Regions from separate parts of the Azotobacter armeniacus genome, predicted to be linked through region 1. Evidence: riboswitches for the same ligand, from Rfam matches in the RefSeq annotation. Region 1 holds a riboswitch; each other region holds the start of a gene.
What was found. Region 1 has a riboswitch for cobalamin ahead of ACYVD0_RS12380 (cobaltochelatase subunit CobN). Riboswitches for the same ligand answer to the same signal wherever they lie in the genome.

Region 1 (3,703 bases):
CCACCTCCGATACCTATCGCGCTGTACTTCTCGGACTTGGGTAGCCTTCATGCGATTGCCCTGCGCTCAGGGCTGGGCCAGGTGCAGCACCAGCTTAACCATGCCAAACAGGAGTAGCACGAGCAGCACGGTGAAGCCCACGCCCAGCAGGATGAAATGGCTGGGTTTGCCCCGGGCGAAGTCCCGTGCCCGGTTCTTGCCGCTCTGTACGCCGAGGGCGGCGGCCAGCACGCTGTGCAGCATCTGCCGGAGCGTTAGGGGCTTGTCGTCGTGGTCGTCGCCCATGGGGCCTCCATGACTCTGCTTCACAGGAGCGGACGCCGGTAGCCGCCGGGCACGCCATTCTTCGACAGCACGTACTGCCAGAGCTGGATGTTCCGGGCGCGGAAGGCGCCGGCGCAGGACAGCAGGTAGTAGCGCCACATGCGCCGGAATCTTTCCCCCAGCTCGGCGGCGAAGCGCGGCCAGGCTGCCTCGAAGTTGGCATGCCAGGCCATCAGGGTCCGGTCATAATCCGCGCCGAAACTGTGCTGATCCTCAAGGATCAGCAGGCGATCCAGCGCATCGCCGATCTGTCCGAGGGACGGCAGGTCGCCATTGGGGAATATGTAGCGATCAATCCAGGGGTCCGGGGTCGAGTGGCGCTGGTTTTTGCCGATGGTATGCAGGAGAAACAGGCCGTCGTCGGCCAGACAGCGGGCGGCGACCTCGAAGAAGCGGCGGTGGTTCTTGTGGCCGACATGTTCGAACATGCCGACGCTGACGATGCGGTCGAAGCGTCCCTGGATCTCGCGGTAGTCCTGCAGGCGGAACTCCACGGGCAGGTCGGCGTAGCGCTCCCTGGCCCAGGCCTGCTGCTCCCGGGAAACCGTCACGCCGACGCAATGCACGCCATGCCGCTCCGCGGCATAGCCCATGAAGCTGCCCCAGCCGCAGCCGATGTCCAGCACCCGCATGCCGTGCTCCAGGCCGAGCTTGCGGCAGATCAGCTCCAGCTTGGCCTCCTGGGCCTCGGCCAGACTGTCGGCGTTTCGCCAGTAGCCGCAGGTGTAAGTCATGCGCGGGTCGAGCATGGCCTCGTAGAAGTCGTTGCCGAGATCATAATGGGCCTCGCCGACCTTCCAGGCACGCCGGTGGTTCTGCAGGTTGAGCAGGCGTGAGCGGAGCGCATGGAAGATCAGCCGTGTCGGCTTCACCTGCTGGTCGATGCCGGTGTGCAACAGGCGAAAGAAGAATTCATCCAGTCGTTCCGCTTCCCAGGCGCCCTCCATGTAGGCCTCGCCCAAACCCAGATTGCCCTGGGCGAAGACCCGCTCGGGCACGCCGCCGGCCTTGAGCTGCATGTCCCAGGGCCGGTTGCCGCCGATGCGGATATCGGCCTGCTGCAGCAGCTCGACCGTCAGGCGGTGCAGGCTGGAGTCCCGCGAAAGATAGCCGGACCCAGCGTTAAACATGAATTCTCGGCTCATGGTTGTCCCACCCTTGGCTGGCTCTACCGGATCGGTCTCCGGGTGACACTTCGGAATCTGCCGGCTGCCTGTCAAGGCAATGCGCCCAAGCAAAGTCAGATTAGGCAGGGACTGGCACGACGGCCAATAATCCGCGGCAGGGGCGTCAGAAAACCGCCAGCGGACTGGCCGCGCCAAGATTGGCTCGGGTCGATCCGCAAGGGCTCTGGCGGCTTGCCAGTGTCCGGCCGGCAGCTCCTTGCCCCCCTTGAGGCATTGCGCTTGCTCGCCGTCACCCGCCGCGTAAGGTGCGCCCCTGCCGGCCCTTGGCCGGCAACATGGAGAGTGCGGTGCCCGGATCAGGATCTGGGGTAAATGGGAAGGAAGTCAGTCCAAGCTGACGCTGTCCCCGCAACGGTAGGACCGTTTCACGGTCGAGCCCGACACCAGCCCGCTCTCCCGAAGCAGGCCGCGGTGGGCGGCCGTGCGGTCGCCAGCCCTGGTCGTTCTGCGCCTTGCCGCCGGCGCTGCGTCCGTTTCGCGTGCCCGCCGCCTTTCGACCCGGGACTGGGCATGTCTTCTCTTTTCCTCCGCCGCTTTGGCTTGGGCCTGCTGCTCGGGCTGCTCGTCCCCGGAGCCTCGGCGGCGCAACTCAACGCCATCGTTTCACGCTACAGCGCGGCCGAATTCGCCAGCGCCGTCGCGCAGTTCCAGCAGCACCATCCGTATTGGCAGGTCAGCGCGCGCACTCCGAAGCAGCTCGCCGGGCTCGACGAGCTGGCACTGCGCGCCTGGTTGGGCGAGGGGGCGGGCGCTGCTCGGCGTCGGCCTGTTCAGTGCCGAGGTGGAGCGCCTGGGACCGCTGCTCGGCCAGGTCGCGCCGGCGGACAGCTTCCTCGACAACATCGCCGCTCTGCTGGCCTGGCTGGCGGCCCGCCATAACCCGGATGTGAAGGTCCCGGCTGTGCAGGCGCGTCCGGGCCGCGAGGAGGTCACCGGGCTGTTCGAGCAGCTGAACGTGCCGGTGTTCAAGGGGCTGCGCCTGGAGGACCGCAACGAAACCGGCTGGCAGCTGTCCGGCGATGGCCTGGCGCGCGACAAGGTGCACTACCAACTGGCCATGCCCGAGCTGCAGGGCAGCGGTCAGGCCATGGTGCTGGCGGTCTGGCACGAGCGCCAGAGCGATTCGCTGTCGGGCATCCGCTTCGGCGTCGCCGCGCCGCTGCCGGCGCAGCTCGATGCCTTCGCCGCGCGCATCCAGCGTTGGCACTCCAGGTGCGCCTGGACATCACCAGCAGCTCGGGAACGATCAGGTGGCCGGTCAGCCTGTAGTAGGAGGCCGCCTTGTGGTGGTTGTGGGAGAACATGGTCGGCGGGTTGTTCTCGGCGCCGTCGATCACTCCGCTCTGCGTCCACCGTCGGGACGGCCAGGATGGCGCTGTATGTCGACGAACAGCCGGCGGTTGTGCGGGGCACCATCGTCTTCGTCGTAGTCGAAGGCCCAGATGGCCTGCACCGAGGGGGCGAGTCGGACAGGTACATCGTCCGCTCGTCGGGGCTGAAGTCCAGGCCGTTGGGACGATGAGATCGCCCTGCCAGGGTTCCAGCGCTGCGCCACCGGCTCCGCCGACGAAGCGATAGAGCGCGCCGAGCCGGTGTCCGGCAGCCATGCCATGGGAGCGATATCGGACAGGCGGAGGATGTGGGCGTAGGGACGCAGGCTTTCCCGCAGGACCGTCCCCAGGACGCCGGCCGCGCCGGTGAGCAGGAGACGATCGAGGGCGGGGCTTGATGCAGGATGGGGCATGGCTGAGATCCACTCTGATTGTTATTATTTTTGGGATTGTCATGTGTCGTCGTATGATAAGACGAAATTGTCGACTGCTCCCGCAGGCTTTGTCAACGCCGCGCGGGGGGCTGAAGATAGTGAGTGGGTGGCGCCCGGTTATTGTGCAAAAGGGCTGTCCGCTCGGGGCCGGTAGCATTCACATCGGACGATCGGCGGCAGATTTCGCGCGATTGTCGTTTGCTGCAGGTAAGTGCGGAGGGGCGGCTGGTCGCTATGAGCTTTGTCATGTGATGACTTGGCTTGTGGCGGCTTGCGTCTGTCTGTTGCTCGTTTGCTGGCCCACGGTTTCACAGGTCTTGGGTGAGTGGAGCGGTGGCCAGCCTGTCAGTCAAGCTGGCCGCGACGACTCAGGGACTGGTAGTGAACTTCACATCGGAAGGCGAATGGAAGGGCAGGGTCTGGGTGA
Region 2 (3,703 bases), on a different contig from region 1:
GCAGCTCTTCCCCCGCGTCCTTTGCCTGTCGGCGGATCTCCACCGGATCCACCTTGGCGGCAGAGAGTTCTGCCGCATGGCCGATCAGCCACTGTTCGATCCGGGCGGGATCGGCTTCAAGATGAAACTGCAGGCCCAGTACGGTATTGCCGAGCATGAACGCCTGGTTCGGGCAGATGTCGGTTCGGGCGAGGCGGGTGGCGCCCGGCGGCAGTTCGAACATGTCGCCATGCCAGTGCAGCACGGTGCCGTTGTCGCCCAGATGGCCGATACAGCTCGCGGTGCCCTCCGCCGTCAGCCGGAGGCTGGCGAAGCCGATTTCCTTGACGCCCATCGGCGCGACCTTGGCCCCCAGGGCGCGGGCGATCAACTGGGCGCCCAGGCAGATGCCGAGCAGGGGCTTGCCGCAGCGCAGTCGCCTGGCAAGCAGCTCCAGCTCCGCCAGCAGGAAGGGGTAGGTGGCCTCGTCGTAGGCACCGATGGGCGCGCCGAGGACCACCAGCAGCTCGGGTGACTCGACATCCAGCGCGGCCAGTTCACTGGTGGACATGATCCCGGGGTCGACATAACGGATGTGATAGCCGGCCTCCTCGAGCACGGGTGCGAAGACGCCGAGATCCTCGAAGGCGACGTGGCGGATGGCGATGACGGTTTTCATTCCTGTACCGGTTCCAGGTTGTGGGTGTAGGAAGGCACCCTATGCCAAGGGCCCGATGGCTGTCGAGATGGCCGGGCTTCACGACGATTCCCAGGCTGGCCCGCGAAGGCACAGTCACCCGCCACCCCTTCCACTCCAGGAGCTTCTACATGCACGACACCATCCCTGATCTCGCTCGCCGCCTGCGCAACTGCAGCCGGTTGGCGATCTTCACCGGCGCCGGGGTGGCCGCCGAGGGTGGCATTCCGACTTCGGCCGCGGATCTGCCGTTTCTGGCCAAGCGCCGCGGCGCCTTCGTGGTCGAGATCAACCCGCAGCCGACCCCGCTCAGCCGGCACGCCGACCTCTGCCTGCACGGCCCGGCCGGCAGCATCCTGCCGTCGCTGCTGGCCGCTCTGGGGGGCTGAGCGCCTGCACCGGCATCATGAGTGGATCTCATGACGCCGGGCAATTCGTCTCATTGTGCCCGGCCGGCGTTTCCACTACCCTGCGCGCCTCGCTTCAGGTGCCCTTCGCACGAAGGGTGAAACAGGGAAGCCGGTGCGTTCCGCGATGATCCGCGGCACAAGGCCGGCGCTGCCCCCGCAACGGTAGACGAGTCGCGAAACCGCCGTAAGGCCACTGTGTCCCGCATGGGCATGGGAAGGCGTGGTTTCGGAAGCTGCAGCATCACGCCGCACTTCGCTCGTGAGCCCGGAGACCGGCCTGTCGCGATCCATGGCGGCGTGGAGGGCGCTGCGGGCTGGCGGGCCTTCCCGGTTCGCTGTCTGTTCGAGTTCTCCGCCTGCTTTCGCAGCCTTCAGGCCGTGCGGGTGGCGCGGCGGAGAACCCATCTTGATTCGCAAGCCCAGTTTCGGGCCGGCGGCGTTCGCGCTGCTGTGCCTCTTTTCCCTTTCCCCGGCCCAGGCGGCCGACGACTCCCTCGCCCTCGACGCGACGGTGGTGACCGTCGCACGCAACGCCCAGACCCTGCGCGACAGCCTCGCCGCGGTGAGCCTGATCGAGCGCGACGACATCGAGCGCAGCCAGGCGCAGTCGGTGCCGGAGCTGCTCAAGCGGGTGCCGGGGGTGTCCATCGCCAACAACGGCGGGCCGGGCAAGAACACCTCCGTTTACCTGCGTGGCACCGAGTCCGACCATGTGCTGGTGCTGATCGACGGCGTGCGCGTCGGCTCGGTGACCACCGGCACCGCCGCCTGGCAGGATTTGCCGGTGGAGATGATCGAGCGCATCGAGGTGGTGCGCGGACCGCGCTCCAGCCTGTACGGCTCGGAGGCCATCGGCGGGGTGATCCAGATCTTCACCCGCAAGGGGGGCGATGGCGCGCCCAAACCCTTCTTCTCCGCCGGCTACGGTACCCACGACACCTACACCGGTAGCGGCGGGGTTTCCGGCGGCAACGCGCACGGCTGGTACAGTCTCGCCCTGAGCAGCGAGGACACCGATGGCATCAGCGCGAAGAGCCCCGGGACCAGCGGCTACGAGAACGACGCCGACGGCTACCGCAACCACTCCGCCGCGCTGCGCGCCGGCTGGCGCTTCGACAACGGCCTGGAGCTGGAGGGCACCTTTCTGCGCGCCAAGTCGCACAACGACTACGACCAGGTGAACCGCCGTGGCACCGCCGGTTTCTCCGCCAATGCCGACGGCGAGCAGAGCGTGGTCAGCGGCCGCGCCCGCTTCAGCCCGCTGGCGTTCTGGCAGGTCAGCCTGCAGGCCGGACGAAACGAGGACAAGTCCGACACCTACCAGGACGGCGGCTTCTACTCGCGCTTCGACAGCCGCCGCGACAGCGCCAGCTGGCAGAACGACCTGACCCTGGCCGAAGGCCACATCCTCACCCTGGGCGTCGACTACCAGCGCGAGGAGGTCAACGGCACCACCGACTACGACGAGGACTCCCGGGAAAACAACGGCGCCTTCATCCAGTACCTTGGCGAATACGGCCGCCACGACTGGCAAGTCTCCCTGCGCCGCGACAACAACGAGCAGTTCGGCCAGCACGAGACCGGCAACATCGCCTACGGCTACGCCCTGAGCGACGCCCTGCGCGTCACCCTCAGCTACGGCAGCGCTTTCAAGGCGCCGACCTTCAACGAGCTGTACTATCCCTTCTACGGCATCGCCGACCTCGAGGAGGAAACCTCTCACAGCTTCGAGGTTGGTCTGTCCGGCGTGCACGGCTGGGGCCACTGGTCGCTGAACGCCTACCGCACCAAGGTGGACGACCTGATCGTCTACGATTCTTCCATCGAAGGGCCGGCGAACATCGACGAGGCGCGCATCCGCGGCCTCGAGCTGGAGGTTGGCAGCCGCTCGTTTGGCTGGGACTGGAGCGCCAACTACAGTCTGCTGGAGCCGGAGAACAGCGGCTCGGGCGCCAACGACGGCAACGAGCTGCCGCGTCGCGCCTCGCAGATGTTCAACCTGGAGCTGGATCGGCGCCTCGGCGATTTCGCCGTCGGTGCCACGCTGCATGCCGAGGGCCGGCGCTACGACGACGTGGCCAACGACAACGAGCTGTCCGGCTACGCCACTTTGGACCTGCGCGGCGAATACCGCCTCACCCCCGAGTGGCGTCTGCAGGCGCGCGTCGCCAACCTGCTGAACGCCGATTATGAAACCGCCCTGGGCTACAACCAGCCGGGGCAGGCGGTGTACCTTACCGTCCGCTATCAGGCGTTGTAGAGCGCCGCCGGCCGGCGGGTCGGAACCATCCACAAGGAGAATGCGCATGCTCAACCTGTCCCCCCGTAGCCAGCTGGCCGTCGGCGTGGCGCTGGCCCTGCTGATGGCCATGACCCGTGGCCAGCACTTCGCCACCCTCAACCTGCCGAGCGCCTCCTGGGCGGTGTTCTTTCTCGCCGGCGTCCTGCTGCGCCCACGCTGGGTGTTTCCGGCGCTGTTCCTCGAAGCCTCGCTGCTCGACTTCGTCGCCATCGGCTGGATGGGCGTGAGCGACTGGTGCATGTCGCCGGCCTACTGGCTGCTGATCCCGGCCTATGGCTCGCTGTGGCTGGGCGGGCGGTTCTTCGCCGCGCTGCA
Region 3 (3,703 bases), on a different contig from region 1:
TCCTGGCGCAGGAAGTCGGCCAGCCCCTCGGCTCCGCCGAAACCGCCGACACGCACCTGGCAGGCGAGATCCTGCGGGACCTTGCCGAGGCCCGCCAGGCTGTAGACATGGGACGGACCGAGCCGGCGAGCGATGGCCAGCGCCTCGCCGACGCCGCCGAGCAGCAGCAGGCGGGTCATGGCGCGTCCTCTTGCACCAATGGCTTCACCGCGTCCAACAGCGTGACCGGCAATGCCGAGCGCCAGGTGTCGAAGTTGCCGAGCGGCTTGGCTTGGGCAATGGCGATGCGGGTCAGCTCGCCGCCGTGCCGCTCGCGCCAGCCGACCAGCAGCGCCTCGCTCTGGATCGTCACCGCGTTGGCCACCAGCCGGCCGCCAGGCTTGAGCCGCTCCCAGCATTGCTCCAGCACACCGGGAACGGTCACCCCGCCGCCGATGAAGATCGCATCCGGACTTTCCAGGCCGTCCAGGGCTTGGGGCGCGGCGCCGGCGACCAGGTGCAGCGCCGGCACGCCGAGGGCGTCACGGTTGTGCCGGATCAGCCCTTGGCGCCCCTCGTCCATCTCGATGGCAATGGCGCGGCAGTTCGGGTGAGCACGCATCCACTCGATGCCGATGGAACCGCAACCGGCGCCGACATCCCACAGCAGCTGTCCCGGCAAGGGTGCCAGGCGCGCCAGGGTGATGGCGCGTACGTCGCGCTTGGTCAGCTGGCCGTCGTGCCGGTAGGCATCGTCGGGCAGGCCAGAGGTTTGTGGCAGATGACGCGGCTGGTCACCGGGAATGCATTCCACCGCAACCAAGTTGAGCGCGGCGGTCTCCTCGATCGACCAGCTCCCGGCCAGCCCGTCGATGCGTCGCTCGGATTCGCTGCCCAAGTGCTCCAGTACGCTCAGGCGGCTGGCCTCGAAGCCTCGCTCGCGGAGCAGCGCGGCAATGGCCGCCGGGCTCTTGCCATCGTTGCTCAGGATCAACAGCCGTGCGCCAGCATGCACGTGACGGTTCAGCGCCGCGACCGGACGGGCCACCACCGACAGTTGGGTCAGCTCCTGCAAGGCCCAGCCGAGCCTGGCTGCCGCCAGCGAACAGGACGAGGGCGCCGGCAACACGCACATCTCGGCGGGGTCGAGCACGCGCGCCAAACTCGCACCGACACCGAATAGCATGGGGTCGCCGCTGGCCAGCACGCACAGCGGCGTGCCGCGCCGTTCCAGCACCGGGACCAGGGAGAACGGTCGCGGCCATTCCAGCCGGTCGGCGCGGATACACGGCGGCAGCAGCGCCAGCTGGCGTGGCGCGCCGACGATCAGGCCGGTCTCCAGCAGGGCCCGGCGGGCACGCTTGCCGAGCCCGGCGTAGCCGTCCTCACCGATGCCGATCACGGCTAGCCAGGGCGTCATGGATGTTTCCTCGCGATGAAAGGCCGCTGCGCCTCCTGCCGGAAGCTTGTCATCGGGCCGGACAAAACCGGCATAATACCGCCTTCGTCGGTGCCCTGACCGGCGCTTCGGACTCGCAGGCGGCCGCCTCGAGCCGAAACGCCCCAACGGGCCATTGAGGGAACACGGAAGGACAAAGCGCCCAACCGTGGCTGCCCCCGCAACTGTAAGCAGCGAGTCCGCCGCACCGAAGCCACTGGGATGACCGGGAAGGCAGCGCCGACCCCTGACCTGCAAGCCAGGAGACCTGCCGACGAACGCTGGTCGCGAGTGCCAACATCGGGCGGGGTGTACCGATGCCATAGTGTCTTCGAGGGATGATGCTAGAGGTCCGGTCGCCGCGTCTTTTTGCAAGGTGTGACCTCGTGGAAGATACCCTCGGCAGTGCTCTTTCCCCTGCTCCGCGCCCTTCGGCATGCCCCGGGCTTTTGCGCATCGTGCCGGCGCTGGACGGCGGCATCTGCCGCATCAAGCTGGCCTGCGGACGCCTCGGGGCCGATCAGGCCCGTGCCATCGGCGAAGCCGCCAGCCGCCATGCCAGCGGCGTGATCGAACTGACCAATCGAAGCAATCTGCAGCTGCGCGGCGTCCGCACGGGGCATGAGGCGCCGCTGATCGCCGCCCTGCTCACCGCCGGCCTCGGCCCCGCCACACCGGGCGCCGACGACGTGCGCAACCTGCTGGTGAGCCCTGCCCTGGGTCTCGACCCGAACAGCGAGGCGGACGTTGCACCGCTGGCCGAGGCGATCCTCGAACTGCTGCAGGCGCGTCCCGCCTTCCATTCCCTGTCGCCGAAGTTCGCCTTGCAACTGGACGGTGGCGAACGCCTGGCGATGCTCGACCACCCCCACGATCTCTGGCTCGCGCTGATGCCTGGCGGCACGCAGCTGGCCTTCGGCCTGGCCGGCTGCCCGACCGATGCCCCCCTGGCTGCGGTGCCGTTGAAGCAGGCGCCTGCGCTGGTGGAAGCCGTGCTCGTGCTGTTCCTGGAGCTGGCGCAGCCGGAGCAGACCCGCATGCGCCATCTGCTGGCGAATCTGCCGATGGAGGCCTTCCTGGAACGCCTCCAGTCCCGGCTGGCCTTTGCACTGAGCCGCGAGCCGGCGGTGCTGGACTGGCGTCGCGCCCGGACGACGACAGCCGCGCCGCTGGGCATCCTCGCGCAGCGCCAGCCCGGCCTGTTCCTGCTCGGCGCCGTGCCCACGCTCAGCCGCCTGAATGCCTCGCAGCTGCACGCACTCGCCGAGCTGGCCCGCAGCCGGGGCGACGGCACCCTGCGCTTCACACCCTGGCAAGGCCTGATGCTGCCGAACGTGGCCCAGGCGCATGCCGCCGAGGCCCTACGACAACTCGGCGTGATCGGCCTGCATGTCGACGGCAGCGACCCCCTGACCGGCCTGATCGCCTGCACTGGCTCCGCAGGCTGCGCCAAGGGCCTGGCCGACACCAAGGCCGACGCGCTGCACCTGGCCCATCGACTGGGCCAAGGCGCAGCAAGGCCCCAGGTACATCTGAGCGGTTGCCCGCGCTCCTGCGCCGCTGCCCATGTCGCGCCCCATACCCTGCTGGCCCAGCCCGGCGGGCGCTACCAGATCTATCAACGCCGTGCCAGCGGGGCCGGTTTCGGCCATCTGCTGGCTGACTCACTCAGCATCGACGAAGCCGCCGACTGGCTTGCCTCAGGACAACCGATGATCGATTACATCCGCGATGGTCAGGAAATCTATCGCAACTCCTTTGCCATCATCCGCGCCGAAGCGCGGCTCGACACCATTCCGGCGGACTTGGAAAAGCTCGCCGTGCGGGTGATCCATGCCTGCGGCATGGTCGATGTCGTCGACGAGCTGCGTTTCTCCCCCGGTGCCGGTGCCTACGGAAGGGCCGCGCTGGCCGCCGGGGCGCCGATCCTCTGCGACGCGCGCATGGTCGCTGAAGGCATCACCCGCGCGCGCCTGCCGGCGAACAACCAGGTGATCTGCACCCTGCACGACGAGGGCGTGCCAGAGCTGGCGCGCGAACTGGGCAACACCCGCTCGGCGGTGGCCCTGGAGCGCTGGCGCCCACACCTGGAGGGTAGCGTAGTGGTGATCGGCAACGCCCCGACCGCGCTGTTCTACCTGCTGGAAATGCTCGACGCCGGCGCACCGAAGCCGGCGCTGATCATTGGCATGCCGGTCGGCTTCGTCGGCGCGGCGGAATCCAAGGATCTGCTCGCCGCCGACAGCCGTGGCGTGCCTTATGTGATCGTGCGCGGCCGGCGCGGCG
Region 4 (3,703 bases), on a different contig from region 1:
GTTGGCCAGCACCAGAGCGATGCGCTTGCCGCCATTCGGCTTGCGGGCCAGCTCGCACCAGCGGCGCGCCAGTTCGGCGACGAAATCCATCCCGGGCAAATGCGGGCGATAGCAGACCACATCGCTCTGGCTGCGCTCGTTGCGCCAGGCCAGGCCCTTGAAGCTGATCGGCCGAGTGATCAGCCGCCCGTCCAGTTCCGGCAGCGCGATATGCATGGCCAGATCGCGTGATCCGAGGCCTTGGGCGCTGCCCTGCCACTGCTCTTCGCTGTCCAGTGCGCAGAGTGCCTGGAACACTGGCACATCGCGGCGGAACGGCCGGAGACTGGGCGCCTCTGGGTTGGATTGGGCGAAGCCGGTGGTGTTGAGGATGACCGCCGTCCCGCTCTCGTCCAGCCAGTGTTCGACCTGCGCCAGACAGGCCGATTCCTTCAGGCTGGCCACGGCGATCGGCAGCGGGTTCAGCCCCTGGGCCTGCAGGCGCTCGCAGAAGACGTCGACGAAGGCGGTGTTCGCTGCCTGAATATGGGTGCGGTAGAACAGCAGCGCCGCCACCGGCCGCCCCGGTTGCCACCAGGCCTGCCACTGCGCCAGCGTGGCCTCGCCCTGCGTCGGGTGATAGAGCACGGTACGCGGCAGAGCCCTGGGCTCGCCCCAGCGGTAGTCGCGGTCCAGCCAGCGACTGGCGATGCAGTGGAACAGCTGCAGCGCATTGTCGCGGCCGCCTTGGCGCAGGTACTGCCAGAGCCGTTCGCTGTCCTCGGCGGAGACGTTGCCCAGGCCGCTCAGCTCCGGGTCGGGGCTATCGTCGCCGGGCACCAGGATCAGCCGGGCGCCGTTTTCGGCCAGCTCGACCAGGCGCTCGATCCCGTAGCGCCAGTAGCTCACGCCGCCGTGCACCGAGATCAGGATCACCCGGGCGTGGCGCAGCACCTGCTCGACGTAGAAATCCACCGAGGCATGGTTGGGCAGCTGCGCCGGACTGGCCAGGCGCAGGCTGGGATAGTCGTCCGGCAACGTGCGGGCCACCTCGGCAAGCAGCGACAGGTGCGAGTCGCCGGTGCAGAGGATCACCAGCTCGGCGGGCGTCTGCTCGAGGTCGGCGATGCTGTCGGCCGGCAGCTGGACGCCGGGCTGGGCGCGGAGCAGGTGCATCAGTCAGCACCTGCCCGTTCGTAGGAACGAGCTTGCTCGCGAAGCTTTTAGTGCTCTGTTGTTCGCGAGCAAGCTCGCTCCTACAGGGTGGGTTCTCATCCTCACATCAGCGCCGCCTGAAGCTCGCCAATGATTGCGGCCCTGTCCAGCTGCTGGCCGATCATCACCAGCCGTGTAGCCCGCGCCTCGCCGGGCTGCCAGGCACGATCGAAATGCCTGTCGAAGCGCTGCCCCACGCCTTGCACCACCAGCCGCATCGGCTTGCCGGGAATGGCGGCGAAGCCCTTGATCCGCAGTATCCCATACCGCGCCACCGTATTCCTCAGCGCGGCGAGCAGACGCTCCTCCGCCACTTCCGGCAGGGAAAGGTCGAAAGAGTCGAATTCGTCGTGATCGTGATCCTCGTCTTCCAGGTCATGATGGGTCTGGCGGCCGTCGATGTGCAGCTCGGTCTCGCTGCTCAGTCCCAGCAGCACGTTCAAGGGCAGCTCGCCGCCATGGGCCTCGATCACCTTGACTGCTGGCGGCAGTTCCTCGGCGATCTCGGCGCGTACCCTTTCCAGCGCGGCGGCATCGAGCAGGTCGGCCTTGTTCAGCACCACCAGATCGGCACTGGCCAGCTGGTCGGCGAACAGCTCGTGCAGCGGCGACTCGTGATCCAGGTTCGGGTCCTGCCGGCGCTGCGCGTCCACCTGCTCGGGGAAGGCGGCGAAGGTGTCGGCCGCCACGGCCGGGCTGTCGACCACGGTGATCACCGCGTCCACGGTGCAGGCATTGCGGATTTCCGGCCAGTTGAAGGCCTGCACCAGCGGCTTGGGCAGGGCCAGACCGCTGGTCTCGATCAGGATGTGGTCGAAGTCGCCGCGACGAGCCACCAGCTCACGCATCACCGGGAAGAATTCTTCCTGCACCGTGCAGCACAGGCAGCCGTTGGCCAGTTCGAAGACACGCCCGTTGGCCTCTTCCTCGGTGCAGCCGATGGAGCATTGCCGGAGAATTTCGCCGTCGATGCCGAGTTCGCCGAACTCGTTGACGATCACAGCGATGCGCCGGCCCTCGGCATGCGCCAGCATGTGCCGCAGCAGGGTGGTCTTTCCGGCGCCGAGAAAGCCGGTGACAATAGTGACGGGAAGCTTGGCGAGCGATTTCATGGTTGGCCCTGCATGGATCGTTGCGGATCAGCGGGCAGGCGGGAACGGACAGGCGCATGGAGAAGCACCGGCCAGCACCACCGGATCACCCCGCCCAGTTGTCATGGATGTTCGAGGCAGGTCTCCTGGCTGACGGCCTGCGCAATGCGCATGTTCCTTCGCCTTCCCGCTTGGCGCAGTGGCATATCGAAGGGTTTGAAGCCGTATACAGTTGCGGGGGCAGCCACGGCTCGACCGTGTTCCCTCTTAGCTCCGCGCGATGGCGGAGAACCTCGAAACCGGAAAGGCTACGCAGAGTCCCCGGGCGGGTCAATCGCCGCAGTTGACGCTCGCGCCGGCCCGTGCTCAGCTAGAAAGACAGTTTCAGGTGTCTCGCGCGCCGAGCGCGAGGTGAAACGGGAAGCCGGTTCGAGTCCGGCGCTGCCCCCGCAACGGTAAGTGTACGAGGGGTCGATGTAGCCACTGTGCCCTAGGTTCGCCGAAGATCAGTTGCGCAAGATCTCGCGGACCGGGACGCATGGGAAGGCCGACCCGACCGCCCCCATGACGGACGTCACGAGCCCGGAGACCGGCCTGAAGCCCTGTTGGCAACCCGCGGTGGGCGGGCGCACACCGGAATCCAGGCGCTTCAGTGGCCCGGACTCATGTCGCGCACTCCTTCCGCCTCACTCACAGTCACGGAAGGTCATACCATGTCCGCTACCGCTACCGCTACCGCTACCGCTACCGCTACCGCTACCGCTACCGCTACCGCTACCGCTACCGCTACCCTATCCTCTTCCGCCTCGGCGGCGCTCCCCCTGTCGAAACGTATTACCCTCGCCGTAGGCAGCTTCCTGCTCGGTGCGGTGCTGATCTTCTTTGCCGGCTTTTCGCCCGTCGAGGCCCTGCACAACGCCGCTCACGACACCCGCCACAGCGCCGCCTTCCCCTGCCACTGAGAGCCCCATGATCAAGCGCATCGCACGAACCGCAGGGTTCGCCGGGCTGCTCGCCGCCCTCCTGCTGACCCTGCTGCAGAGCCTCTGGGTGACGCCCCTGATCCTTGAGGCGGAAACCTACGAAAGCGGCGGGCCCGCCATCGTCGAGCGCAGCCATGCCGCGGGGCACGGCTATAATCACGGCCATGCGGACGGGCACGTCCATGAAGGCTGGGCGCCCGAGAATGGCTGGCAGCGGACCCTGGCCACGGGGCTGAGCAATCTCGTCGTGGCGGTTGGCTTCGCCCTCATGCTGGCCGGCCTGTTCACCCTCCGCGCACCGGGGAAAACCTGGAATGGGCTGCTATGGGGGCTCGGCGGCTTCGCCACCTTCAGCCTGGCGCCTTCGCTCGGCCTGCCGCCGGAGCTGCCGGGTACCGAGGCGGCCGATCTGCTACTGCGCCAGTACTGGTGGAT

Region 2: it holds a riboswitch for cobalamin, as region 1 does, so the genes downstream of both, btuB (TonB-dependent receptor family protein) here and ACYVD0_RS12380 (cobaltochelatase subunit CobN) in region 1, are expected to answer to the same signal.
Region 3: it holds a riboswitch for cobalamin, as region 1 does, so the genes downstream of both, cobG (precorrin-3B synthase) here and ACYVD0_RS12380 (cobaltochelatase subunit CobN) in region 1, are expected to answer to the same signal.
Region 4: it holds a riboswitch for cobalamin, as region 1 does, so the genes downstream of both, cobW (cobalamin biosynthesis protein CobW) here and ACYVD0_RS12380 (cobaltochelatase subunit CobN) in region 1, are expected to answer to the same signal.

Annotation. Positions count from the first base shown of each region.
Region 1 is NZ_BAAGYK010000080.1:3,273-6,975, reverse strand. Features, by position in the region: gene ACYVD0_RS12390 (DUF2970 domain-containing protein) at 67-285, opposite strand; gene cfa (cyclopropane-fatty-acyl-phospholipid synthase) at 306-1,469, opposite strand; cobalamin riboswitch at 1,780-1,916, shown strand; partial or broken gene ACYVD0_RS12380 (cobaltochelatase subunit CobN) at 1,933-2,658, shown strand; partial or broken gene ACYVD0_RS12375 (TRAP transporter substrate-binding protein) at 2,717-2,857, opposite strand; partial or broken gene ACYVD0_RS12370 (SMP-30/gluconolactonase/LRE family protein) at 2,863-3,118, opposite strand; partial or broken gene ACYVD0_RS12365 (NAD-dependent epimerase/dehydratase family protein) at 3,118-3,255, opposite strand; gene ACYVD0_RS12360 (lactonase family protein) at 3,645-3,703, opposite strand, start outside.
Region 2 is NZ_BAAGYK010000082.1:54,966-58,668, reverse strand. Features, by position in the region: gene ACYVD0_RS12700 (type 1 glutamine amidotransferase) at 1-658, opposite strand, end outside; gene ACYVD0_RS12695 (hypothetical protein) at 700-1,065, shown strand; cobalamin riboswitch at 1,145-1,381, shown strand; gene btuB (TonB-dependent receptor family protein) at 1,493-3,346, shown strand; gene ACYVD0_RS12685 (hypothetical protein) at 3,393-3,703, shown strand, end outside.
Region 3 is NZ_BAAGYK010000014.1:46,342-50,044, reverse strand. Features, by position in the region: gene ACYVD0_RS03590 (precorrin-6A/cobalt-precorrin-6A reductase) at 1-179, opposite strand, end outside; gene cbiE (bifunctional cobalt-precorrin-7 (C(5))-methyltransferase/cobalt-precorrin-6B (C(15))-methyltransferase) at 176-1,399, opposite strand; cobalamin riboswitch at 1,473-1,707, shown strand; partial or broken gene cobG (precorrin-3B synthase) at 1,759-3,120, shown strand; gene ACYVD0_RS03575 (precorrin-8X methylmutase) at 3,130-3,703, shown strand, end outside.
Region 4 is NZ_BAAGYK010000014.1:34,979-38,681, reverse strand. Features, by position in the region: gene cobN (cobaltochelatase subunit CobN) at 1-1,155, opposite strand, end outside; gene cobW (cobalamin biosynthesis protein CobW) at 1,257-2,306, opposite strand; cobalamin riboswitch at 2,405-2,596, opposite strand; cobalamin riboswitch at 2,655-2,897, shown strand; gene ACYVD0_RS03535 (CbtB domain-containing protein) at 3,107-3,247, shown strand; gene ACYVD0_RS03530 (CbtA family protein) at 3,255-3,703, shown strand, end outside.